Aliidongia dinghuensis: one gene and its partner. The protein of the gene in region 1 interacts with the protein of each later gene in a pairwise test. Links are inferred from orthologs where the notes say so. Each region holds a gene or a part of one and is shown in the gene's direction. Other genes may lie near its edges.

Region 1 (10,301 bases):
CAAGATGTCGAACGACCGGGCCGCCACGGCCGGGCTCTCAGACCGCGTGCGCTTTGAGATGCGCGACTATCGTCTCGACCAGGGCCGCTATGACCGCATCGTCTCGGTCGGCATGTTCGAGCATGTCGGGGTCAATCACTACGGCGAATATTTCGACAAGATCCACGACCTTCTGACCGATGACGGCGTGGCGCTCATCCACGCGATCGGCCGCCAGGACGGGCCCGGCACGACCAACCCCTGGATCCGGAAATACATCTTCCCCGGCGGCTACTGCCCGGCGCTCTCCGAGGTGCTGCCGGCGATCGAGCGCGCCCGCCTGCAGCTCATGGACATCGAGATCCTGCGGCTGCACTACGCCGAGACGCTGCGCCACTGGCGCCAGCGCTTCCTCACCCACTGGGAGAAGGTGAAGGCGCTCTACGACGAGCGGTTCTGCCGCATGTGGGAGTTCTATCTCGCGGCGTCGGAGGCGGGCTTCCGCGTCCAGGACTTGATGGTGTTCCAGATCCAGCTGGCGAAGCGCGTCGACGCGGTGCCGATGACCCGCGACTACATGAACGAGTGGAAGGCGGCGCATCCGCTCGTCTCGGCCCTGCCGCCGCGCCAGGCGGGCTGCGCCGACTGATCCCCGTTATCCACAGGCCTGTGGATGGAATAGCCGTGGTCTGAGCCGGCCGGTCGGCAGTAGGTTGTGGGCAACATGGACCCAGCCCGCTCGCCCGCGCCGGTCGTCCCGGCGCAGCCGGACGTCCCCGCCTATCGTACGCCACCGCAGAACCTCGAAGCCGAGCAGGCGCTTCTGGGCGCGCTGCTCGTCAATAACGCGGCCTATCACCGGGTCTCGGAGTTTCTCCGGCCCGAGTATTTCTACGAGCCGGTGCACCAGCGGATCTATGGCGCGGTCGAGAAGCTGATCGAGCGCGGCCAGATCGCGAGTCCCGTCACGCTGAAACCGTTCTTCGAGCAGGACGGCGCCTTGGTCGACATCGGCGGTGCGCGCTATCTGGCCCAGCTCGCGGCCTCGGTCGTCACCATCATCAACGCCGCGGACTACGGCCGGCAGATCTATGATCTGCACTTGCGCCGCGAGCTGATCGAGATCGGCGGCGACGTGGTCAACGAGGCCTACGAGCAAGACCTCGACCTCGACGCCAAGAAGCAGATCGAAGTCGCGGAAAAGAAGCTGTTCGACCTGGCGACCGCCGGCGCCGCGGACGGCGGCTTCCAGCCGTTCAAGCAGGCGCTGCTTTCAGCCACCGAAATCGCCGAGGCTGCCTACAAGCGCAACGGCAAGACCTCGGGCGTCTCGTCCGGCTTCCGCGACCTCGACAAGAAGCTGGGCGGGCTCCATCCGTCGGACCTGATGATCCTTGCGGGCCGCCCGTCCATGGGCAAGACCACACTTGCGACCAACATCGCGTTCAACGTCGCCCGCGCCTATCGCCAGGGCCGCGGCGCTACCGGCGAGGCGATCGCCGAGGACGGCGGCGTCGTCGCCTTCTACTCGCTCGAAATGTCGGCCGAGCAGCTGGCGACCCGCATCCTGTCCGAGGCCTCGGGCGTGTCGGGCGACAAGATCCGCCGCGGCGAGGTTTCGCGCGACGAGTTCGACCAGTTCGTGCAGGCCTCGCTCGAGCTGCAGAGCATCCCGCTGTTCATCGACGACACGCCGGCGCTGTCGATCGCCGCCGTGCGCACGCGCGCCCGGCGCCTGAAGCGCCAGCAGGGGCTCGACCTCATCATCGTCGACTACCTGCAACTGCTCCAGGGCACGCCCGGGCGCGGCGCGGAAGTGAACCGCGTGCAGGAGATTTCCGAGATCACCCGCGGCCTGAAGGCGCTCGCCAAGGAGCTGAGCGTGCCGGTCATTGCGCTCTCGCAGCTCAGCCGTGCGGTCGAGCAGCGCGAGGACAAGCGGCCGCAGCTCGCCGACCTCCGCGAGTCGGGCTCGATCGAGCAGGACGCCGACGTCGTCATGTTCGTCTATCGCGAGGAATATTACCTCGGCCGAGCGGAACCCGCGCGCCGACCCGAGGAATCCGCGGAAAAGCACTTGGAGCGCTATACCGAATGGCAGCAGCGCTTTAGCGCCGCCCATGGCAAGGCCGAAGTGATCATCGGCAAGCAGCGCCACGGCCCCATCGGCATCATCACCTTGAGTTTCGACGGTGCTACGACCAAATTTGGTGACTATGTCGGCGCCGACCACCTCCCCGAGATCCACGAGTAGCCCAGAGGCTAATGTCTCTCAGGCGCTGGCCGGCTGGGTGCCCCCAACCGTCGACGCGCCGCCCGGGGTCACCGGACTTATCACCGTCGATCTGCAGGCGATCGTCGACAATTGGCGCCAGCTCGCCTTTCGCGTCGGCCCCGGCTGCCTGACCGGCGCCGCGGTCAAGGCCGACGCCTACGGGCTGGGCGTGCTGCCGGTTGCAACCGCTCTCGCCGCTGCCGGCTGCCGCTGGTTCTTCGTCGCAACGCCGGACGAGGGCGTGACGCTGGCCCAGAGCCTGGCCAAGACAGCGCCCGACGCGCGCGTCGCCGTGCTGTCCGGCCCCATCCCCGGCACGGCGCGCGAGCTTGCCGCCTATGCGAACCTGCTGCCGGTGCTGAACGATCTTGGCCAGATCGCGGCCTGGCGGACGGCGGCGCCCGGCCGGCCGGCACTGCTGCAGCTCGACACCGGCATGGCGCGCCTGGGCCTGCCGCCCGAGGAGATCGATCGCCTCGCCGCCGACCCGACGCTCATCGAAGGCATGCCGGTCACGGCGATCATCAGCCACCTCGCCTGCGCCGACGAGCCCGACCATCCGTTGAACGCGCTGCAGCACGCGAGCTTCACGGCCGCAGCCGCCCGCCTGCCCCAGGCGATGCGCAGCCTCTCAGCCTCGAGCGGCATCTTCCTCGGCCCCGACTATCATTTCGAGCTGGTGCGCCCGGGGGCGGCACTGTTCGGCCTCAATCCGACGCCGACACAGGCGAACCCGATGCGTCAAGTCGTTGGGATCAAAGCAAAAATCCTGCAAGTTCGCGAGATTGACGCTGGACGGACCGTTGGCTATGGTGCGACCTACGCTGCAGACCGGCCGCGCCGGGTCGCGACGCTGGGCGTCGGCTACGCCGACGGCGTCCTGCGGGCCGGCAGCAATGCTGCGCGCGTCTTCCTAGGCCCGGTGGCCATTCCCGTCATCGGCCGCATTTCGATGGATCTCGTCACAGTGGATGTCAGCGCCGTGCCGCCGCAATGGGTGCTCCCCGGCGGCTTTGTCGATGTGCTGGGGCCGCAATACGGCGCCGACGATCTGGCCCGCGACTGCGGCACGATCGGCTACGAGGTGCTGACCCGCCTCTCCCGGCGCCTGATGCGCCTCTACGGACCGGTTGCCGCCTAGATGGGCGACATTCTCGCGACCATCGGTCGGTCGGCGCTCACCTTCTTCGCCAGTGTCGGGCGCCTCATCCTGTTTGCGGGCGTGGCCTTGAGCCACATCGTCCGCCTGCCGCTCTATTGGAAGCTTCTGCTGAGGCAGATGATCCAGATCGGCTACAACTCGCTGCCGGTCGTGGGCCTGACCTCGCTCTTCACCGGCATGGTGCTGGCGCTGCAGAGCCATACCGGCTTCTCCGGACTGGGCGGCGACGCGGCCGTGGCGCTGCTCGTCGTGCTGTCGGTGACGCGCGAGCTTGGGCCCGTCATCGCCGGACTGATGGTCGCGGGGCGCGTCGGCGCCGCCATCGCGGCCGAGCTCGGCACCATGAGCGTCACGGACCAGATCGCGGCACTCTCGACGCTCTCGACCAATCCGTTCAAATACCTGGTGGTGCCGCGCGTGCTGGCCGGCGTCGTCTGCATGCCGCTCCTGGTCGTGATCGCCGACATCATCGGCATCCTGGGCGGCTATATCGTCGCGGTCTACCTGCTCGACTACAATCCGTCGAGCTACCTGCACCAGACCTGGGTGGCCTTGAAGACGCCGGACGTCGTCTCGGGCCTGGTCAAGGCCGCGGTATTCGGCTTCATCGTGACGCTGCTCGGCTGCTATCACGGCTACCATTCGCGCGGCGGCGCCCAGGGTGTGGGTTCCGCCACGACCAATGCCGTGGTCTCGAGCTCGATCGTGATCCTGCTCATGGACTATCTCTTGACGTCGGTATTCTTCTCATGACCGCCAAGATCGTCATCCGGAACCTTTACAAGGCGTTCGGCCGCAAGAAGGTGCTGCAGGGCATCAATCTGGAGATTGACCAGGGCGAGAGCGTCGTCGTGATCGGCGGTTCCGGCTCCGGCAAGTCCGTGCTGCTGAAATGCATCTTGGGGCTGATCCATCCGGATTCGGGCGAGATCCTGGTCGACGGGCAGCCGACGGCCCGCCTGACAGGCTCGGAGCGCGCGCGGCTCATGGCGAAGTTCGGCATGCTGTTCCAGGGGGCGGCCCTCTTCGACTCCCTGCCCGTCTGGCAGAATGTCGCCTTCGGCCTGATCCAGGGTGAAGGCATGCGAGCGGCGGAAGCCAAGCGCGTCGCCATCGAGACGCTCGCCAAGGTCGGGCTCGGCGCCGACGTCGCCGACCTGACGCCGGCCGAGCTCTCGGGCGGCATGCAGAAGCGCGTCGGCCTCGCCCGCGCCATCGCCGCCAAGCCTGAGATCATCTTCTTCGACGAGCCGACGACCGGGCTCGACCCGATCATGAGCGACGTGATCAACGAGCTCATCGTCGGCTGCGTGCGCGACCTGGGCGCCACGGCGCTCTCGATCACCCACGACATGGCGAGCGCCCGCAAGATCTCGGACCGCATCGCGATGCTCTACCACGGCAGGATCATCTGGCAGGGCGAGACCGCCGAGATCGACAAGTCCGGCAATCCCTACGTCGATCAGTTCATCCACGGCCGCGCCGAAGGGCCAATCAAGATGGAGATCCGCGCGTCGTGATCGCGAGACGCGCGCCCCTGCCGGGCAGGAGCCACTGAGCCATGGCTCGCCCCCGCAGCCGGTTCGTCTGCCAGGAATGCGGGGCAGTCCATAGCAAGTGGGGCGGCCGCTGCGAGGCCTGCGGCGGCTGGAACTCCCTGATCGAGGAGGCCGAACCCGAGGGCCCGCCCAAGGGGCTGGGCGCATCGGGGGCGGCCAAGGGCAAGCGCATCGCCTTCGTCGGGCTCGAGGGCTCGAGCGAGGCGGCGCCGCGTCGGCTGACGGGGATCGCCGAGTTCGACCGGGTGTGCGGCGGCGGCCTCGTGCCGGGTTCGGCCCTCCTGGTCGGCGGCGACCCCGGCATCGGCAAGTCGACGCTGCTGCTGCAGGTCGTGGCCTCGCTCGCGCGCAACAACGCCAAATGCGTCTATATCTCAGGCGAAGAGGCGGTCGACCAGGTGCGGCTCCGCGCGAGCCGCCTCGGCGTCACCGACGCGCCGGTCGAGCTCGCGGCGGCGACCAGCATCCGAGACATCGCGGCCTCGCTCGACCACGCCCACGCTGCCGACATCGTCGTCATCGACTCGATCCAGACCATGTATCTCGACATGCTGGATTCGTCGCCCGGTACCGTCAGCCAGGTGCGCGCGGCAGCCCAAGAGCTGATCCGGCTCGCCAAGCGCGTGGGCTTCACCCTCATCCTGGTCGGCCACGTGACGAAGGACGGCGCCATCGCCGGCCCGCGCGTGCTCGAGCACATGGTCGATGCCGTGCTCTATTTCGAGGGCGAGCGCGGCCACCAGTTCCGCATCCTGCGCGGCGTCAAGAACCGGTTCGGGGCAACCGACGAGATCGGCGTATTCGAGATGACCGACGCGGGCCTGAGCGAGGTCGCGAACCCCTCCGCCCTGTTCCTGGCCGATCGCCATGGGGCCGTCAGCGGTGCCGCAGTCTTCGCCGGCATGGAAGGAACACGGCCGGTGCTGGTCGAGATCCAGGCGCTCGTCGCCCCATCGCCGCTCGGTACACCCAGGCGTGCCGTCGTCGGTTGGGACTCCGCGCGGCTTGCAATGGTGATGGCCGTTCTGGACGCACGTTGCGGCCTTGCAATCGGATCGAACGACGTATACCTGAACGTCGCCGGAGGCCTTAGAATTTCGGAGCCGGCGGCGGATCTCGCAGTGGCCGCGGCGCTGGTGTCGGCGTTGACGGGGCAGCCCGTGCCGACGGACATGGTCGTGTTCGGCGAGATCGGTCTGTCGGGCGAGATCCGGCCGGTCAGCCAGTCGGACGCACGGTTGAAAGAGGCGGGCAAGCTTGGCTTCGAACGCGCGCTCGGACCGGCGCGACGGGGACGACAGAAACCGGCATCGGCCGGCATCGTCCAGAACGAGATCGGTCATTTGCAGGAGCTCGTCGACATGTTCGACACCGAGCGCGTTACCACCCCGGCGATGAGGGCCTGAATACCGTCATGAATGTGCTCGACATCATTGTCGTCGCCGTGGTCGCGATCTCGGGCCTGTTCGCTTTCGTGCGCGGCTTCGCCCGCGAACTCCTGTCGATCGCCGCCTGGGTCGGCGCCTTCGTCGTCACGTTCTATCTGTTCGACCCGGCGCGCACTATCGCGCGCGGCTTCATGAAGCCGTGGCTCGCCGACGTGGTGGCTCCGGCCGCCGTCTTCGTGGTCTGCCTCATCATCTTTTCCATCGTCACCGGCGTGCTGTCGAACCAAGTCCGGCAATCGAGCCTCGGCGCCATCGATCGGGCGCTCGGCATGATCTTCGGCGTCGCGCGCGGCGTCCTCGTCGCCTGCGCCGCCTATCTCGTCATGACCCGGTTCCTCGCGCCCGAGGATCGCCCCAACTGGGTGGTCCAGGCCCATACCCAGCCCCTGCTCGAGGCCGGGGCGCAGCGCTTGAACGCGCTCATCCCGCGCAACGTGCTCGACCGCGGCACTCAGGCTGCGAGCGAAGCGGCCCAGAAAGTGAACCAGGCGAACCAGGTGAAGCAGGACCTGGACAAGCTCAACGCGCCGATGGGCGCCAACAAGGCCCCGCCCGCCGGCCCGTCCCAACAGGACGAGACCGATCTTACCCATCTCGTCGACAAAGCCCTGCAGACCGGATCAAAACCATGACGCTTACGACCGTGCCGTTCGACGACGACCACTTTCATGAAGAATGTGGCGTGTTCGGCGTGTTCGGACATGCCGAGGCCGCTGCCCTCACCGCTCTCGGGCTGCATGCGCTCCAGCATCGCGGCCAGGAAGCTGCCGGCATCGTCACCTACGACGGCGCCCAGTTCCACGCCCACCGCGGCCTGGGCCAGGTCGGCGAGAACTTCAGCTCGCCCGCGGTCATGGAGCGCCTGCCCGGCAACGCCGCGATCGGCCACAACCGCTATGCCACGACCGGCGAGGTCGCGATCCGCAACGTCCAACCGCTGTTCGGCGATTTCGAGTTCGGCGGCCTCGCCATCTGCCACAACGGCAACCTCACCAATTCCTACCAGCTCCGCAACCAGCTGGTCCGGCGCGGCAGCCTGTTCCAGTCGACCAGCGACACCGAGGTGATTATCCACCTGATCGCGACCAGTCTCCGGCGCACGGTGCTGGAACGGATGGTCGATTCGCTGCGCCAGGTCGAGGGCGCGTATTCGCTCGTCGCCCTGTCCAAGGAAGGACTCATCGGCGTGCGCGATCCGCTGGGCGTGCGCCCGCTCGTCCTGGGCAAGCTCGGCGATTCGCACGTGCTGGCGTCCGAGACGGTGGCGCTCGACATCATCGGCGCGGACTTCGTGCGCGACGTCGAGCCGGGCGAGATCGTCGTCATCAACGAGAGCGGCGTGCAGAGCCACCATCCGTTCGGCAACCGGCCGAGCCGCTTCTGCGTGTTCGAGTACATCTACTTCGCCCGCCCCGACAGCATCGTCGAGGGGACCGGCGTCTATGAGGTGAGAAAGCGCATCGGCATGGAGCTGGCGCGCGAGACCCCGGTCGAGGCCGACACGGTCATCCCGGTGCCGGATTCCGGCGTGCCCGCGGCGCTTGGCTATTCGCTCGAGAGCGGCATCCCGTTCGAGCTCGGCATCATTCGCAACCATTACGTCGGCCGCACCTTCATCGAGCCGACCGACCAGATCCGCCATCTGGGCGTCAAGCTGAAGCATAACGCCAACCGCCGCCACATCGAGGGCAAGCGTGTCGTGCTGGTCGACGATTCGATCGTCCGTGGCACGACCTCGCTCAAGATCGTCGAGATGGTCCGCCAAGCCGGCGCCAAGGAGGTCCATATGCGGATCTCGAGCCCGCCGACCAACAATTCCTGCTTCTACGGCATCGCGACGCCGGAGCGCGAGAAGCTGCTCGCCTCGCGCTTCGACACCGAAGGCATGGCGAAGTTCATCGGCGCCGATAGCTTGGCCTTCGTGTCGATCGACGGGCTCTACCGCGCCTTGGGCGAGGTGAAGCGCGATCCGAAGGCGCCGCGCTATTGCGACGCCTGCTTCACCGGCGACTATCCGATCCCGCTGCTCGACTTCGAGCAGGGCAGTCTCGCGACCAATCTTTCGCTCATGAACGAGATCGCCTGAACATGGCGGGCATTCGGGAAGAGAGTGGGCAGAGGGGTGGCCGGCTCGCCGGCCGCGTGGCACTCGTGACCGGCGCTTCGCGCGGCATCGGTGCGGCCGTTGCCCGCTGCTTCGCCGCCGAGGGCGCTCATTGCGTGCTGGTCGCGCGCACGGTCGGCGCACTCGAAGAGGTCGACGACCAGGTCCGGGCATTGGGCGGCAGCGCCACGCTGGTGCCGCTCGACCTGCGCGAGTTCGACAAGATCGACCAGATGGGCGCCGCCCTCTACGAGCGGTTCGGCCGGCTCGACATCCTCGTCGGCAATGCCGGCCATCTGGGCTCGCTCGGGCCGATGAGCCATCAGGACCCGAAGGTCTTCCAGCAGGTCATCGAGACCAATCTCCTCGCCAACTGGCGTCTTATCCGCGCGATGGAGCCGCTCCTGAAGCTGGCGCCGGCCGGCCGAGCGCTCTTCACCGGCTGTGCCGCGGGCCGCGAGCCGATCGCCTATTGGAGCGCCTATGCCGTGTCCAAGGCGGCGCTCGAGATGATGGTCCATGTCTGGGCGGCCGAGCTCACCAAGACGAACGTTCGCGTTGGCCTCGTCGACCCCGGGCCGGTCGCGACCAAGCTGCGCCGCACTGCCTTCCCAGGCGAGGACCAGGCCATCATGGCGCAGCCCGACGAGATCGCCAGCCTCTTCCTTGATCGCGTATTGGTTTAAGCGCGTACTGGTTTAGGCGAGCGCCGTCGCCGTCCGCCAGGGCGGCAGTTTGAAGACGACGCGCGTGCCGCGGCCCGGTGCGGAATCGACCGTCAGTTCGCCGCCATGCAGTTCGACGAAAGATTTGGCAAGCGGCAGGCCTAGGCCGACCCCGTCGCGCGTGCGCACGAACGCGCTTTGCACCCGCCCGAACGGCCTGAGCGCCACCGCCGCCTCCGCCGCCGTCATGCCGATGCCGGTATCCTCGACCGTGAAGGCGAACTCGCCGCCGGCCGTGCGCCCGACCCGGATGCCGACGCGCCCGCCGGCCGGCGTGAACTTGATCGCGTTCGAGGCGAGATTGATCAGCACCTGACGCAGCAGCCGCTCGTCGCCGATACACCAGGATGCATCGCTCTCGAACTCGGCCTCCAGCCGGAGGCCCGCGTCGCCCGCGCGCCCGCGCAGCATGCGGGTGCAATCATCAATCATGCGCCGGACATCGATGCGGGCTTCCTTGAGCTCGACCCGGCCGGCCTCAATGCGCGCGATATCCAGGATATCGTTGATGATGAGCAGCAGATGCTGCGCGCTGCTGTGGATGTCGCCCAGATATTCCCGGTATTTCGCGACGGTGACCGGTCCCAGGATCTCCTCGCGCATGATCTCGGAAAAGCCCATGATCGCGTTCAAGGGCGTGCGCAGCTCGTGGCTCATGCTGGCCAGGAACTCGGACTTCGCCCGGCTGCTGCGCTCCGCCGCGTCGCGCGCGTCGCGCAGCGCCTGCTCCATCTGCTTGCGTTCGGTGATGTCTTGGATGATGCCGTCGACGGCGATCGGCACGCCGACATCGTCGAGCTCAGGCGTGCCCATGGCATGGACATGGCGCATGTCGCCGTGGGCATCGACGATGCGGAAATCGAGCCCATACGAGCGGCCTTCCTGTGCCGAGCGCAGCTTGTCTCCGACCATCTCGAGATCGTCCGGATGGACCAGCGCCAGGAACCGCTCGAGCGAATTCGGCGCCATGCCCGGTGGATAACCCAGAATGCGGCAGGCCTCGGCCGACCAGGCGAGCTCCTGCGTCGCGAGCACGCGGCGGTAGCTGC
Region 2 (16,143 bases), on another replicon or contig:
CATCATCTCGATGCGCCGGCCTTGCTCCGTGAGCTTGTTCGGCGTGTTCAGCAGCATGGTCATGATGATGGGCGCGCCGCAGAGATGCGTGACGCCATGCCGCTCGATCGCGTCCAGGATGGCGCCGGCCTCGACCCGGCGCAGGCAGACATGGGTCCCGGCCAAGGCCGTGATGGTCCAGGGAAAACACCAGCCGTTGCAGTGGAACATCGGCAGGGTCCAGAGATATGTGGGATGCCCGGCCAGGCCCCAGACCATGATGTTGCCGATGGCGTTCAGGTAGGCGCCGCGATGGTGATAGACGACGCCCTTGGGGTTGCCGGTCGTGCCGCTCGTGTAATTGAGCGAGATCGCGTCCCATTCGTCCGTGACCGGCAGGCCGGGAAAGGCCGGATCGCCCTCGGCCAGAAACGCCTCGTAGTCGAGCTCGCCGATCAACTGGCCGCCCTCGGCCAGCGGGTCGTCGATGTCCACCACGAGCGGCTTCGGCCCGGTCATCTGGGCGAGTGCCGCCGAGATGACGCCCGAGAACTCCCGGTCGGTGATGAGCAGCTTCGCCTCGCCATGGGTCAGCATGAAGGCGATGGTCGGCGCGTCGAGCCGGATGTTGAGCGCATTCAGCACCGCGCCGGCCATCGGCACGCCGTGATGCGCCTCGACCACTTCCGGGATGTTGGGCGCCATGATCGCAACCGTGTCGCCGCGGCCGATGCCGCGCATGTTGAGTGCCGAGGCGAGCCGCCGGCAGCGCTCGGCGGTCTCGCGCCAGGTCTGGCGCCGGACGCCGTGCACGATCGCCAGCCGGTCGGGATGCACCGCGGCGGCGCGCTCCAGGAATCCGAGCGGCGTCAGCGCGGTAAAATTCGCCGGATTTTGATCCAGATCACGGGCATAGGGCGAAGCGACGGGCTGCATGTCGGGAAGGTCCGTTCGAGCAGAATCAAGGCCATGCGGGCATGATCCGCCGAACCGGTCATGGGCCGCAAGGGGCGTGACGGGTTGGCCGGCAGGGGCTACCGTTCGATGCAACGACAAGAACCGCCGCGCCGCAAAAAGCGCTGGGGAAGCCAGGAGGGATCACCGATGACTGACGACGCGGCCGCCCGCTTCGACGCCCTTTGCGCCCGCGCGCTCGGCGATCCCGAAGGCTTCTGGGGCGAGGCCGCCCGCGACCTTGTCTGGACCCGGCCGTGGGACCGGGTGCTCGACGCGCGCCGGCCGCCGTTCTATCGCTGGTTCTCGGGCGGGCGGATCAACATCTGCTACAACGCGCTCGACCGGCACGTCGCGGCCGGGCGCGGCGGGCAGACGGCGCTCGTCTACGACAGCCCGGTCACCGGCCGGATTGAGCGCTACACCTATCGTGACCTGACCGAGCGCGTCGCCCGGCTCGCCGGCGCCATCCGGCACCTGGGCGTGGGACCGGGCGACCGGGTCGTGATCTACATGCCGATGGTGCCCGAGGCGGCGATGGCCATGCTCGCTTGCGCGCGGCTCGGCGCCGTCCATTCCGTCGTGTTCGGTGGCTTCGCCGCGAACGAGCTGGCGACCCGCATCGACGACGCGAAGCCGAAGCTGATCCTGTCGGCCTCCTGCGGCATCGAGGGGGCGAAGCGCATTCCCTACAAGCCGCTCCTGGATGCCGCGATCGAGCGCGCGGCGGCGAAGCCGGCGCACTGCCTGGTCTTCCAGCGGCCGGAGCTCGGCTGCGATCTCGTGCCGGGCCGCGATCTCGATTGGGCTGAAGCGGTTGCGGCGGCCGAGCCCGTGCCCTGCGCCGACACGGCGGCGACCGACCCGCTCTATATCCTCTATACCTCAGGCACGACCGGCGTTCCGAAGGGCGTCGTGCGCGACCACGGCGGCTATGCGGTGGCGCTCCATTGGAGCATGGGCAACATCTTCGGGCTCGCACCCGGCGAGACCATGTTCACCGCGTCCGACGTCGGCTGGGTCGTCGGCCACAGCTATATCGTCTATGGGCCGCTCATCCGCGGCTGCATCTCCGTGCTTTACGAGGGCAAGCCGATCGGCACGCCCGACGCAGGCGCCTTCTGGCGCGTGGTGCGCGAGCACGGCGTCCATGTGCTGTTCACCGCGCCGACCGCGTTCCGTGCGATCCGGCGCGAGGACCCGGACGGCGCCTTCATCAGAAAGGCGCCGCTCGGCGCCTTTCGCGCCCTGTTCCTGGCCGGCGAGCGCTGCGATCCGCCGACGCTCGCCTGGGCCGAGACGCAGCTCGGCCTGCCGGTGATCGATCATTGGTGGCAGACCGAGACCGGCTGGCCGATCGCGGCCAACTGCCTCGGCATCGCGCGGCTGCCGGTCAAGCCCGGCTCGCCGACCAAGGCCGTGCCCGGCTGGGACGTGCGCGTGCTCGACGAGGCGGGCCAGCCCGCGAAGCCCGGCGAGATCGGCAACCTCGCGGTCCGGCTGCCGCTGCCGCCGGGCGCGCTGCCGACGCTCTGGCAGGCGGACGACCGCTATGTCGCGTCGTACCTCACGGCCTTTCCCGGCTATTACCAGACCGGCGACGCGGGCTTCATCGACGAGGACGGCTATATCTTCGTCATGACGCGGACCGACGACATCATCAATGTCGCGGCCCATCGGCTGTCGACCGGGGCGATGGAGGAGGTCGTGGCGGCGCATCCGGACGTCGCCGAATGCGCCGTGATCGGCGTTGCGGACGAGCTCAAGGGCCAGGTGCCGGTGGGCTTCGTCGTGTTGAAGGCCGGCGTTGCGCGACCCGACGATGCGATCGAGCGCGAGGTGGGCCAGCTCGTCCGCGACCGGATCGGCCCGATCGCCGGCTTCAAGCGGACGCTGGTCGTGAACCGCCTGCCCAAGACCCGCTCGGGCAAGATCCTGCGCCAGGCGATGCGCGGGCTCGCCGACCGCAAGCCGGTCACGGTCCCGCCCACCATCGACGACCCGGCGGCACTCGACGAGATCGCCGATGCGCTGAAAGAGGCGGGGTTTTAGGGGAAAACTCCTCGCCCGCTCGCGGGAGAGGGAAGGGGCCCAGCCGTGAGGCTGGGAAGGGGGAGGGTCGTGCGGTTCGTCGACCCTCACCCGGCTCGCTCACGCTCGCTACCCTCTCCCGCAAGCGGGCGAGGGTTCGTTTTTGCTTAGATCTCGTCGATCTCGGTCAGGAGCGGCTCGGCGCGGACCGCGTGCGGGTTCTGCTTGCGTGCGATGACGAGCTGGGCCTCGAAGTCCGCCTGGCTGCAGAGGCCGATCGCGACCGGGTTGCGCGGCTTGATGTTGGGCGAGTTCCAGTGCGAGCGGTCGCGGATCGCGGCGATGGTCGGCTTGGTCGTGCCGATAAGGCGGGAGATCTGCGCGTCCGACAGTTCCGGATGGTTCTTCAGGATCCAGGCGATGGCGTCGGGCTTGTCCTGGCGCTTCGAGATCGGCGTGTATTTCGGGCCCTTGTGCTTCGTTGCCGGCACGGGATGGGCGCCGGACGCGAGCCTGAGGCGCAGCGCCGGGTCGGCCTCGCAGCGGGCGATCTCGGCCTTGGTGATCTGGCCGTTCGCGACAGGGTCCAGGCCCTGCATCATGGTCGCGACTTCACCGTCGGCGATCGCCTGGACCTCGAGCGCATGCAGGCCGCAGAACGCCGCGATCTGGTCGAACGACAGCGAGGTATGCTCGACGAGCCACACGGCGGTGGCCTTGGGCATCAGGGGCAGCGGCATGCTTCTATTTCTCCTCGCGACGTGCGAACCGGCCGGCGGTCGCTCGCGGGAGCGGGGTGCCGGTTACGACATGCATAAAAATGACGATATGCCGCTTATATAGTCGACCGGGCCCGGCGATGGAAGCGCCGGGACAGGCCCGATCCCGCTAGCCCGCCCAGCGTCGTGATTTTTTCTCATGCCTTCTCACACGGTCAGCACGATCTTGCCGATGTGCGCGCCGCTCTCCATCAGGCGGTGCGCCTCGTCGGCGTGGGCGAGCGGGAAGGTCTTGTAGAGGACCGGCTTGATCGCCCCGGAGGCGATGAGCGGCCAGACACGGGCGTGCAGCGCCTCCGCGATGGCGCCCTTTTCCGCCGGCGAGCGCGGGCGGAGCGTCGAGCCGGTCAGGGTCAGGCGCTTGCGCATCACCAGGTTGATGTCGATCTCGACCTTGGCGCCCCGGAGGAACGCGATATTGACGATGACGCCGTCGACCGCCGCGGCCTGGAGATTGCGGGCGACATAGTCGCCCGCAACCATGTCGAGGATGATGTCGACGCCGTGACCGTGCGTCAGTTCCTTCGTGATCTGGACGAAATCCTCGAGCTGGTAGTTGATGCCGCGCTCGGCGCCGAGCCTCTCGCAGGCATGGGCCTTGTCGTAGCTGCCGGCGGTGGCGAAGGCCCGCCCGCCGAGCGCTTTCACCAGCTGGATCGCGGTCGTGCCGATGCCGCTCGTGCCGCCGTGGATGAGCACGGTCTTGCCGGGCGTGAAATGGGCCCGGTCGACGAGATTGCTCCACACCGTGAAGAAGGTCTCGGGCAGGCCGGCCGCCTCCTCGAACGAAAGGCCGGCCGGGACGGGCAGGCATTGCACCGCCGGCACGGCGCAATATTCGGCATAGCCGCCGCCCGCGAGCAGCGCGCAGACCTGGTCGCCTACATTGAGGTGATGGGCGCCGAAGCCCAGGGCCACGACCGTGCCGGCGACCTCGAGCCCTGGGATGTCTGTCGCGCCCGGCGGCGGCGCGTAGTGACCTTGGCGCTGCAGCACATCGGGCCGGTTGACGCCGGCGGCCGCGACCTTGATCAGCACCTCGCCCGCCGCGGGCGCCGGCACCGGCCGCGCGGAGGGGCGGAGCACATCGGCCTCGCCCGGCGTGGCAATCTCGATCGCGGTCATCGTCTGAGGCAGAGCGGTCATGGCAGGGGCTTTCGTCACGGGAGCGGGAGATGCGGGCGACGCCAGGGCGTTCGCGGGCATGGATGGCGTCCATGATGCCGTCCCGGCTGTCGTGGGTCCAGCGGCCGCCGCCATCGCCGCCCAGCCATCGCCGCCCGGCCATCGCCACCCTGCCGTCATCGCCCTGCCGTCACCGAATGGTCATGGACGAGCCGCATGCATCCGGCTCATGCCGTCGGTGCTGGTCAGGGTCGCGCCTGCTTCTGAGTGCTTGTCTTCCGCCGGTTTCGGCGTTAGAAACCGCGCCCTCCGTGACGGGTCTTCGGACGCGTGCGGCCGTCTGTTGCTTGACGCGCCGTGGGCCGACCGCTATAACCCGCCACCCCGTTGACAGTTTCGTTTCACCGAGAGCGCGTTTCCCCATGGCCAATCACAAGTCCGCTGAGAAGCGTTTCCGCCAGACCCTCCGGCGGACCGAGGTCAATCGTGCCCGCATCGGCCGCATCCGTACCTTCGTCAAGAAGGTCGAGTTGGCGATTGCGTCCGGCAACAAGGACGACGCCAAGGCGGCTTTCCTCGCGGCCCAGCCGGAGCTGCAGCGCGGTGCGCAGAAGGGCGTGCTGCACAAGAACACGGTCGCGCGCAAGCTGTCGCGCTTGAACGCCCGGATCGCCGCACTCTAACTCGACCTCTCGCGTCGGGCCGGCCCCCTTGCAGCGGGCCGGTCATCCAACGGGGCTTGCCACTCGATTGCCTTGCGATCGAAGTAAAGACGGCTGACTGTCTTTACTTCGATCGTATAGCGAAAATATTCGCGCGTTCCGCATACGATCCCGTTGCCAGCAGCGTCACCCATCGGTAATCTTCTCAAGCCTTGTCGCCGCAGGGCGCGTGGGCGGAGTTTTCGATGTTCCGCGCGTGGTGAGGGCGGATGGGAAGGTTTTGCGGTATTGCCTCGGTGCGATACTGTAAATCTATCGAGAATTACTTGTAAAATTGCAGTGATCGTGGGTGGTCGGTCCGAAACGGCCGGCAACTTGGGGTAATGGGGGACACATTTCTTCTGGAGATGCGGTAGCGATGCAGGCTTGCCTGCTGATCGGGCCGTATCGCCGTTGTAACGTATCTTTGGAGCCGGTTTGCCGGTGCGCCGTTTTACGGCGCCGGGCGGGTCGTCTCCAGATGCGAAACCGCCGCATGGGTACAACCCACTGTTACGGTTTCGTGTCAGTAAAGTGTCGGTTTGGTGATCAAAATCCAGCGCTCCGTTTGCGGTTCGCTGGTCGGACCCCCGAGGGTTGGATTTTGACCACCAGCGACGTGATGGTGACGAGCAACTTCTCGCCGCCGGCCCGCGCGGCCTGTCGGAGCCTTGGACCCCGATGGACCAGTGCGCCCGTGCTCGGGAGAAGCTGGGGCCACCGGAGCGTCACCGGGTTTCAATCTGCGAGATGGGCTGGGCGGTGCGGGTGTTGGCTCGAAGCGCGATGATGATTGTGACTGGACACCATGCGGCCCGGGGCCTCGTGCCGGGCGGGATGTGCCGCAGGTGACCGTCGAGATTTCCGAGATCGACGGTCCGCTCGCGGCCCAGTGGCAGCGCGTGCGCGGCCGGCTGCGCGACGAGTTCGGCGAGGCGGCCTACCGCAGCTGGCTGTCGTCGCTGAGCCTCGCCGACATGGTGGGCGACGCCATCCGGATCGAGGTGCCGACCCGCTTCCTGCGCGACTGGGTCGTGGCCCACTACGCCGACCGCATCCAGGCGCTCTGGTCCGGCGAGAACAAGAATGTGAACGTGGTCGAGATCGTCGTCGGCGACCGGCGCGTCGCCGCGGCAGCGCTCGTCGCCGAGCCGGCCCTCGTCGCGTCGGCAGAGCCCGAGCCGCGTCTGAGCGAGCCCGCGGAGGAAGCCGGCCGTGCCGGTGCCGCCGCGACCGTGACCCCGGTCGGCGACGCGGCGGACGATCGCGAGATCTCGGCGCCGCTCGACCCCCGCTTCACTTTCGAGAATTTCGTCGTCGGCAAGCCGAACGAGCTTGCGCATGCGGCGGCCCGCCGGGTCGCAGAATCGGCCGTGTCGGGCAACCGGGCCGCACCGTTCAACCCGCTCTTCCTTTATGGCGGCGTCGGTCTCGGCAAGACCCATCTGATGCATGCGATCGCCTGGCACATCAGGCGGCATGATTCCAGCCGGAGGGTGATCTACCTCTCGGCCGAGAAGTTCATGTATCAGTTCATCAAGGCGCTGCGGTTCAAGGACACGATGGCGTTCAAGGAGCAGTTCCGCTCCGTGGACGTGCTGATGATCGACGACGTGCAGTTCATCAGCGGCAAGGACTCGACGCAGGAGGAGTTCTTCCACACCTTCAACGCGCTGGTCGACCAGAACCGCCAGGTGATCATCTCGGCCGACAAGTCGCCGTCCGATCTCGAAGGCATGGAAGAGCGGATGAAGTCGCGGCTCGGCTGGGGCCTGGTCGCCGACATCCATCCGACGACCTACGAGCTCCGCCTCGGCATCCTGCAGGCGAAGGCGGAGCAGAAGCAGGCCCAGGTGCCGGCCAAGGTGCTCGAGTTCCTGGCGCACAAGATCACGTCGAACGTGCGCGAGCTCGAAGGGGCGCTGACCCGCATCACCGCCCACGCCCAGCTGGTCGGCCGCTCGATCACGCTCGAAAGCGCCCAGGACGTGCTGCACGACCTGCTGCGCGCGAACGACCGCCGGATCACGATCGAGGAGATCCAGAAGCGGGTCGCCGAGCATTTCAACATTCGCTTGGCCGACATGCATTCGGCCCGTCGCGCCCGCGCCGTGGCACGCCCGCGCCAGGTCGCGATGTATCTCTGCAAGCAGCTGACGCCGCGCTCGCTGCCCGAGATCGGCCGCAAGTTCGGCGGCCGCGACCACACGACCGTCATGCATGCCGTGCGTAAGATCGAGGAGCTCCTGGCCGAGGACCGCGCGCTCGGCGAGGACATCGACCTTTTGCGGCGCATGCTGGAGAGCTGAGGGTCTCCTGCCCGCTCTCTTCCCGTCATGGCCGGGCGTGACCCGGCCATCCACGCGGTTGGGCCTGAGACCCTGTTTCAGGCGATGTGCGCGCGGCGCGGCGTGGATCCCCGGGACAAGCCCGGGGAGATGACGATTTTTTACCGCAGGAGGCGCGGGCGGCTAAGCCCGCGCCAGCCCCAGCATCAGGTCCATGTTCTGGACCGCGGCGCCGGAGGCGCCCTTGCCGAGGTTGTCGAGGCGTGCCACCAGCGTCGCCTGGCCGTGGCCCGGATGGGCGAACACGAACAACTCCAGCATGTCCGTGCCGTTCAGCACCTCGATATCGAGATGGCCGAGGCTGCCCTTGCTCGTCTCGACGTACGGCAGCACGCGCACCAGGCGCTGGCCGCGATAGTAGTCGTCGAGGATCCGGTGCAGGTCGGGGCCCGCCACCGGCTTCGCCAGTGCGCGGAGATGGAGCGGTATGGCCACCAGCATGCCCTGGCGCCACGCGCCGACTGACGGCAGGAAGATCGGCCGGTGGGCGAGGCGGCTGTGCACCTGCAGCTCCGGCACGTGCTTGTGCTCGAGATTGAGGCCGTAATAGCGGAGCGCGCTCGCGTCCTCGCCCGGCGGATTGCTCTCGTAGGATTCGATCAGTTTCTTGCCGCCGCCGGAATAGCCCGAGGTGGCATGGACCGAGACCGGATAATCGTCGCCCAGCACTTGGGCCTCGACGAGCGGGCGCAGCAGCGCGATGCCCCCGGTCGGATAGCAGCCGGGATTGGAAACGCGCTTCGCAGCCGCGATGCGCTCGGCATGGCCGGGTGCCAGCTCGGCGAAACCATAGACCCAGTCCGGATGGGTGCGGAACGCGGTGGACGCATCGAGCAGGCGGGTCGGGCCGCCCTCGGCCATGGCAGCCGCCTCGCGCGAGGCGTCGTCGGGCAGACACAGGATCGCGAGGTCGACCTCGTTCAGCACCCGGCGGCGTGCGGCCGGATCCTTGCGCGAGTCTGCCGGCAGGCTGACGATCTCGATATCGGTGCGGCCGGCCAGGCGTCGATGGATCTCGAGTCCCGTCGTGCCCGCTTCGCCATCGATGAATACCGTCGGTCGTGTGGTCATGGCGCTGATCCCGCGAATTTCCCGGTGGAGGATCGTCCCGAGTCGGACGTTAAGCCGCACTCGATGACAGGCATATTATCAACCTTCACCCCCGGGACCACATCGCGGACCGCAACCATGCTGTGTCCCAAGCGCTCATCACCGGCCGCGATCACGGCAAACCCGGGGCCGCCCGCATGCAATCCGCATGCGCCGGCCGCAAAAACTATGTTATACGAACCGTCCGTGGGGAACGGCCGCAAGGGCCGATACCGACGGGTCGGTCCGCTTTCTGGTCCGTCTGTAGTAACCTCGGCTAATGGGCGCCCCTTGGTACGATTCCAGACACCATGAAGATCACGATTGAACGCGCGGCGCTGCTGCGCGCCCTCGGCCACGTCCAGAGCGTCGTCGAGCGCCGGAATACCATTCCCATCCTGTCGAACGTGCTGCTGCGCGCGGAAAGCGGGCGCCTCAGTCTCTCGGCGACCGACATGGACCTCGAGGTGGTCGAGGTCGTGCCGGCCCAGGTCGCGCGCGAGGGCAAGACTACGGCCCCGGCGCACACGCTCTACGACATCGTGCGCAAGCTCAAGGACGGTGCCCAGGTCGAGCTCGACGCGAGCGGCGACCGCGGCGCCTTGACGCTCCGCTCCGGGCGCTCGACCTTCACGCTCGCCTGCCTGCCGGCGGAAGACTACCCGGTCATGTCCGGTGGCCCGCTCGCGCATGAGTTCCTGCTCGCGGCGAACGATCTTAAGGGCCTGATCGACCGGACGCGTTTCGCGATCTCGACCGAGGAAACGCGCTACTACCTGAACGGCATCTACCTGCACGCGGCGCAGAGTGCCGAGGTCGACGTGCTGCGCGCGGTCGCGACCGACGGCCATCGCCTGGCGCGCGTCGACGTGCCGTTGCCCGAGGGGGCGAAGGGCATGCCGGGCGTGATCGTGCCGCGCAAGACGGTGCAGGAGTTGCGCAAGCTCCTGGACGAGACCGACCAGGCGGTGCGCATCGAACTCTCCGAGACCAAGATCCGCTTCGATTTCGGCGACGGTGTTTTGACCTCGAAGCTGATCGACGGCACGTTCCCGGACTATGACCGGGTCATCCCGGCCGGCAACGACAAGATCCTCGACGTCGCGACCAAGCTGTTCGCCGAGGCGGTCGACCGCGTCTCGACCATCTCGACCGAGAAGAGCCGGGCGGTGAAGCTGGCGCTCGACCAGGGCAGCCTCGTGCTGTCGGCGACCAGCCCCGAGAACGGCACGGCGTCGGAAGAGATCGAGGTCGGCTATCAGCACTCGCCGATCGAGATCGGTTTCAACTCGCGCTATCTTCTGGACATCGCCCAGCAGATCGAGGGCGAGGATGCGCAGTTCGTGATGGCGGACGCGGCGTCGCCCACCATCCTGCGCGATGCGCGCGACCATTCGGCGCTCTACGTGCTGATGCCGATGCGCGTCTGAGCGCCCATGGCGTAGATCTGCAAAGAGGCCCCGGCAACGGGGCCTCTTTCGTTTCAGGGTCTTGACGGGCGCCGGGCGCGGGCCCACGTGACGAGCGTCAAGAATTGATCCGGGCCCCTCTGGCGAGGACGCCGACTTCGGTTGTCGGCCAACCTCGCGATGTCGGATCACCCCCGAGTCTCCGGCGCTTTGGGCGCGCGAGACCGGTCGATGTCGTGGGCCCGAGGATCCAAACCCAGCACTCCTCTCTCTCGAATCGACTGGTCCGGGGCGTTCGCGATGCGCCGGAGCAAGGGGCGTCCCCAACGAGAGGAGTTCCCCCTTGATGTCGACGCATCGTGACCGCAGCCCGTCGGACCTGAGCCGGGCGCATCAGGATTATCGCGAGGAAGAGCTGCTGGACGCGCTTGTCACCGCTGCGGCGCTGGTTGCCCGCGCTGACGGCTGGGTCGAGCCGGCCGAGCGTCGCCAATTCCTCGATTTCCTGAAGCAGCACGGGCTGCTCGCTGCCTTCGCCGAGGCCGAGGTCATGGACATCTTCGAGGGCCGGCTGCGCCAGCTCGGCGAGCCGATGGGCGTCGCGGCCGCGGTCGCCAGCCTCGAAGCCTTGGCCGGCCGGGCGCCGGCGCGGCTCGTGCGCGAGCTCGCTGAGCTGATCGCGGTGTCGGACGATCACCTGCACCACCGGGAGCTGCAGATCCTGCGGCTCATCCGCGTGGCGCTCGGCCCGCGGGCGGCGCATGTGGCGGGACTCGACGCGTGACGCCTTCGCCCGACCCAGCAGTCGACCGGCGGATTGATCTGATGATCGACCGTCTGCCGGATCGCCTCAGCCGTCCGTTGCATTGGCTGCGCCGGCCCGGCTCGCGCTGGGCCCGGCTGCCGGCCGGCGTGGCGCTGGTCGTCGGCGGCCTGCTCAGCATTCTGCCGGTGCTCGGGCTGTGGATGCTGCCGCTCGGCCTCTTGCTGCTGGCCGAGGACCTGCCGCCACTGCGCCGGCCGCATTGGATCGGCGGGCTGCACGCCGAGCTGGATCACCGAAAGCAACCTTAAGGATAACGTTCGTGACCGACCCGCAGCTTTGGGCGAGCCTCCTCAGCCTGACGGCGATGGAGATCGTCCTTGGCATCGACAATCTGCTGTTCGTGGCGATCCTCGCCGGCCGGCTGCCGCCGGCCGAACGGGCATCGGCGCGCCTCATCGGCCTCGGCCTGGCGCTCATCGCCCGGCTGGCGCTGCTCGCGTCCATCGCCTGGCTCATGGGGCTGACGGCGACGCTGTTTAGCGTGGGCGACCATCCGGTGTCCTGGCACGACCTGGTGCTCGTCGCCGGCGGCCTGTTCCTCATCTACAAGGGCACGACCGAGATCCATCATCGGCTGGAGGGCGAGGGGAGCGAGGCGTCGCGGACCCATGCCCGAGCGAGCTTCGTCGGCATCCTCCTGCAGATCGTTCTGCTCGACGTCGTCTTTTCGATCGACAGCGTCGTGACCGCGGTCGGCATGGCCGGCGAGCTCTGGATCATGGCCACGGCCATGGTGCTCGCCATGCTCGTCATGCTGGGCGCGTCGGGGCCGGTATCGGGCTTCATCAATCGCCATCCGACCGTGAGGATGCTGGGGCTGAGCTTCCTTCTGCTGATCGGCACGACGCTCGTCGCCGATGGTGCGGGCTTCCATGTGCCCAAGGGGTATATCTATGTGGCCATGGGCTTCTCGATCGCCGTCGAGAGCCTGAACCAGCTCGCCGCGCGCCAGCGGGGCTCAGCGGGGCCCTCGCGTGCACGCGCGCGCGATTAAGCTTCTGATCCGGGGGCGGGCAGTGTAATCTCGCGTGATTCGAGTCCGTGCCGATGACCGGGCGGAGCAAGACGGATTCCTGCGGGGTTCCCCCAAGCCTTGATCAGAGTTTGCATTGATCCGAGACTGCCCGCCTGTATCCGTGCACCCGCCGTCGTCCAGTGACCCCGCCCCTCGATTGGACAATGCCTTGATGCCCGACGGTATCGCCGGATTGCCCTCGACTCCGGTCGAGGCCGCTCCCGCCGCGTGTCCTGCGAACGGCGCGCCGGTGGCTGTGCTCAGGCTCGACCTCACCGATTTCCGCTCATACGCGTCGGCCCGGCTCGAGGTCGATGCGCGGGCGGTCGTGCTGACCGGCCCGAACGGCGCCGGCAAGACCAATCTGCTCGAAGCAGTCTCGTTCCTGGCGCCGGGGCGCGGGCTGCGCCGGGCGCGTCTGGCCGAGATCGACCGGCGGCCGGAACTCACCGGGGGCGAACCGGACGGCGAGGATCCAGGTGGCGCGCATCCCTGGGCGGTCGCGGCCCGGCTCGCGACGCCGGACGGGCTGGTCGCGATTGGTACCGGGCGCGACGGCTCGAGCGAGTCGGGCGACCGGCGCCTCGTCCGGGTCGACGGCCAGGCGCTCAAGGGGCAGGCCGGGCTCGCGGGTTATCTCAATCTCGTCTGGCTGACGCCGCAGATGGACCGGCTGTTCCAGGAAGGGGCGTCGCCGCGCCGCCGCTTCCTCGACCGGCTGGTGTTCGGCTATCACCCGGACCATGCCGAGCGCCTCGCCGCCTATGAGCGGGCGCTGCGCGAACGGGCGAAGCTGTTGCGCGCCGGCGGGGCCGATCCGCAATGGCTCGCCGTGCTGGAGGAGACGCTGGCACGCGAGGGCGTCGCCATCGCGGCCGCCCGCCGCGAGATCACGGAACGGCTCGATGCCGCCGCGGCCCGGCCTGCCACGATGCGCCCGGCGACCGTCGGTCAGCCGGGCGCCTTCCCGGCGCCGCGGCTCGGGCTCGACGGCGGCATCGAGGGCTGGCTCGACGAGATGCCGGCGCTCGCTGTCGAGGATCGGCTCAAGGCGGAGCTCGCGGCCCACCGCCGGCTCGATGCCGAGATCGGCGGGGCTGCGGTCGGCCCGCACCGCACCGACCTCAAGGTGCGCCACGCGGCCAAGGGCGCCATCGCGGCCGAATGCTCGACCGGCGAGCAGAAGGCGCTGCTGATCGCGATCGTGCTGGCCCATGCGCGGTTGCAGACCGGGGCCAAGGGCACGGCGCCGGTCCTGCTGCTCGACGAGGTTGCGGCCCATCTCGACCGGACGCGCCGGCGGGCCTTGTTCGATGAGATCGAGGCGCTGGGCAGCCAGGCGTGGCTGACCGGCACCGACCGCGAGCTGTTCGCCGAGCTCGGCGGCCGCGCCGACTTCCTGACCGTCGCCGACGGCATGATCCAGCATGATGCGCCTCATGCCTGATCGCTGAGTTTGTCGATCGCCGGCTTCCGCAGGCATCTTTGCCCCGGCCTCGCCCGAATTTCGTTCCAGCCTATCCCTTCGACGTCCCATGCCCTCCCGGCCGGTGGCGTCCAAAGAGCCTCAAAGAGAATAGCGACCATGAGTGAGCCCGTTCCCCATCAAGACCCGTCGGCCGAGCAGTACGGCGCAGACCAGATCAAGGTGCTGCGCGGCCTCGACGCGGTGCGCAAGCGGCCGGGCATGTATATCGGCGACACCGACGACGGCTCGGGCCTGCACCACATGGTCTACGAGGTTGTTGACAATGCGATCGACGAGGCGCTCGCCGGCTGGTGCGACACGGTTGAGGTGACGCTCAATCCCGAGGGCTCGGTGACCGTGCGCGACAACGGCCGCGGCATCCCGACCGACGTGCACAAGGAGGAGGGCGTGTCGGCCGCCGAGGTCATCATGACCCAGCTCCATGCCGGCGGTAAGTTCGACCAGAATTCCTACAAGGTGTCGGGCGGCCTGCACGGCGTCGGCGTGTCGGTGGTGAACGCGCTGTCGAGCCGGCTCGACCTGCGCATCTGGCGCGGCGGGCAGGAGCACGCCATGAGCTTCGAGCACGGCGATGCGGTCTCGCCGCTCGAGATCGTGGGCCAGGCGCCGATGATGCCGGCCGACAGCAAGCGCGCCGGCGAGCCGCGCACCGGCACGGAGGTGACGTTCCTGCCGTCGACCGAGACCTTCACCAAGACCGAGTTCGACTACGCGACCCTGGAGCACCGCCTGCGCGAGCTCGCGTTCCTCAATTCCGGTGTCACGCTCGTGCTGACCGATGCGCGCACGGCCGAGCCCAAGGCCGTCACCATGTTCTACGAGGGCGGGCTCGAGGCGTTTGTCGCCTATCTCGACAAGGCGAAGCAGCCGCTGCATACGCCGGCGATCGTGGTCGCGGGCGAGCGCGACGGCATCACGGTCGAGGTTGCGATGCAATGGACCGACTCCTACCACGAGTCGATGCTGTGCTTTACCAACAACATCCCGCAGCGCGACGGCGGCACGCATCTCGCGGGCTTCCGCGGTGCCTTGACCCGCACCATCAACGCCTATGCGCTCGAAAGCGGCATCGCGAAGAAGGAGAAGGTGGCGCTGACCGGCGACGATGCGCGCGAGGGGCTCACCTGCGTGCTTTCGGTCAAGGTGCCGGACCCGAAATTCTCGTCGCAGACCAAGGACAAGCTGGTCTCGTCCGAGGTGCGCCCGGTGGTCGAGGCGATCGTCGGCGACAAGCTGCAGCAATGGTTCGAGGAGCATCCGGCCGACGCGAAGCGCGTCATCGCCAAGGCGGTCGAGGCGGCGGCCGCGCGCGAGGCGGCCCGGAAGGCGCGCGAGCTCACCCGGCGCAAGGGCGCGCTCGACTTCGCCAACCTGCCGGGCAAGCTCGCCGACTGCCAGGAGCGCGATCCGGCGCAGTCCGAGATCTTCCTGGTCGAGGGCGACAGCGCCGGCGGCTCGGCAAAGCAGGGCCGCAACCGCAAGTTCCAGGCGATCCTGCCGCTCCGGGGCAAGATCCTGAATGTCGAGCGTGCGCGCTTCGACAAGATGCTGTCGAGCCAGGAGATCGGCACGCTTATCACGGCACTCGGCACCGGTATCGGGCCTGACGATTTCAATGCCGAAAAGACGCGCTATCACAAGATCATCATCATGACGGACGCCGATGTGGACGGCAGCCACATCCGCACGCTTCTCCTGACCTTCTTCTTCCGCCAGATGCGCGAGGTCGTCGACCGCGGCTATCTCTACATCGCCCAGCCGCCGCTCTATCGGGCGAAGCGCGGTTCGTCGCAGGCGGTCTATCTGAAGGACGACGCGGCGCTCGACGAATATTCAATCACCTCCGGCTTGAACGGCGCGGTGCTGGTGCAGGCCGACGGCCAGCAGCGCGGCGGCAACGACCTGCGCGATCTCGTCGACCGGGCCAGGGCCTGCCGCAGCTGGGTCGAGCCGCTCGCGCGCAAGATCGGCAGCAAGGACCTGGTCGAGCAGGCGGCCATGGCCGGCCTGTTCGCGCCTGGCGCGTTCTCCGATCCGGAGCAGGCGGCCAAGGCCGCGGCCGAGACCGCGCGCCGTCTGGGTCAGCTTGCCGAGGAGGGCGAGGAACCCTGGGCAGCCGCGGTCGTCGAGGGCGAGGGCGTCGGCTTCAGCCGCGTCGTGCGCGGGCTGCAGCAGCGCTTCGTGATCGACCCGATCTCGGCCAAGAGCCAGGAAGCCCGCCGGCTCGACGAGCAGCGGCCTTATCTCCTGGGCACCTTCGCGGCACCCGCGACACTGCAGGCGCGCGACACGGAGACCAGGATCCCGGGCCCGACCAAGCTGCTCGACACGGTCGTCGAGTTCGGCCGCAAGGGCGTCGAGGTCCAGCGCTACAAAGGCTTGGGCGAAATGAACCCGG

The links.
Region 2: the proteins of IEY58_RS16930 (region 1) and dnaA interact in binary tests that used the Escherichia coli proteins (3 or more experiments, as listed by UniProt). The link is inferred for Aliidongia dinghuensis from one-to-one orthologs.

What each region holds. Positions count from the first base shown.
Region 1 is NZ_BMJQ01000008.1:258,507-268,807, reverse strand. What follows is about bases 1-2,968. They hold IEY58_RS16930 (replicative DNA helicase), read left to right. Parts: upstream 1-703; coding sequence 704-2,233; downstream 2,234-2,968. Other genes in these bases: alr (alanine racemase), read left to right, coding at 2,271-2,968; IEY58_RS16935 (SAM-dependent methyltransferase), read left to right, coding at 1-628. In the rest of the region: more of alr, read left to right, coding at 2,969-3,395; IEY58_RS16920 (MlaE family ABC transporter permease), read left to right, coding at 3,396-4,169; IEY58_RS16915 (ABC transporter ATP-binding protein), read left to right, coding at 4,166-4,936; DNA repair protein RadA, read left to right, coding at 4,978-6,381; IEY58_RS16905 (CvpA family protein), read left to right, coding at 6,390-7,055; purF (amidophosphoribosyltransferase), read left to right, coding at 7,052-8,509; IEY58_RS16895 (SDR family NAD(P)-dependent oxidoreductase), read left to right, coding at 8,512-9,213; IEY58_RS16890 (sensor histidine kinase), read right to left, coding at 9,226-10,301. UniProt on the Escherichia coli protein: The main replicative DNA helicase, it participates in initiation and elongation during chromosome replication. Travels ahead of the DNA replisome, separating dsDNA into templates for DNA synthesis.
Region 2 is NZ_BMJQ01000015.1:89,478-105,620, reverse strand. The notes cover bases 5,835-8,647. They hold dnaA (chromosomal replication initiator protein DnaA), read left to right. Parts: upstream 5,835-6,417; coding sequence 6,418-7,878; downstream 7,879-8,647. Other genes in these bases: argC (N-acetyl-gamma-glutamyl-phosphate reductase), read right to left, coding at 8,041-8,647. Outside these bases: IEY58_RS25260 (acyl-CoA synthetase), read right to left, coding at 1-915; IEY58_RS25255 (propionyl-CoA synthetase), read left to right, coding at 1,084-2,985; IEY58_RS25250 (DUF1013 domain-containing protein), read right to left, coding at 3,132-3,704; IEY58_RS25245 (NAD(P)H-quinone oxidoreductase), read right to left, coding at 3,891-4,889; rpsT (30S ribosomal protein S20), read left to right, coding at 5,291-5,551; more of argC, read right to left, coding at 8,648-8,988; dnaN (DNA polymerase III subunit beta), read left to right, coding at 9,318-10,436; IEY58_RS25220 (TerB family tellurite resistance protein), read left to right, coding at 10,762-11,199; IEY58_RS25215 (hypothetical protein), read left to right, coding at 11,241-11,489; IEY58_RS25210 (TerC family protein), read left to right, coding at 11,501-12,235; DNA replication/repair protein RecF, read left to right, coding at 12,429-13,703; gyrB (DNA topoisomerase (ATP-hydrolyzing) subunit B), read left to right, coding at 13,842-16,143. UniProt on the Escherichia coli protein: Plays an essential in the initiation and regulation of chromosomal replication. Binds in an ATP-dependent fashion to the origin of replication (oriC) to initiate formation of the DNA replication initiation complex once per cell cycle.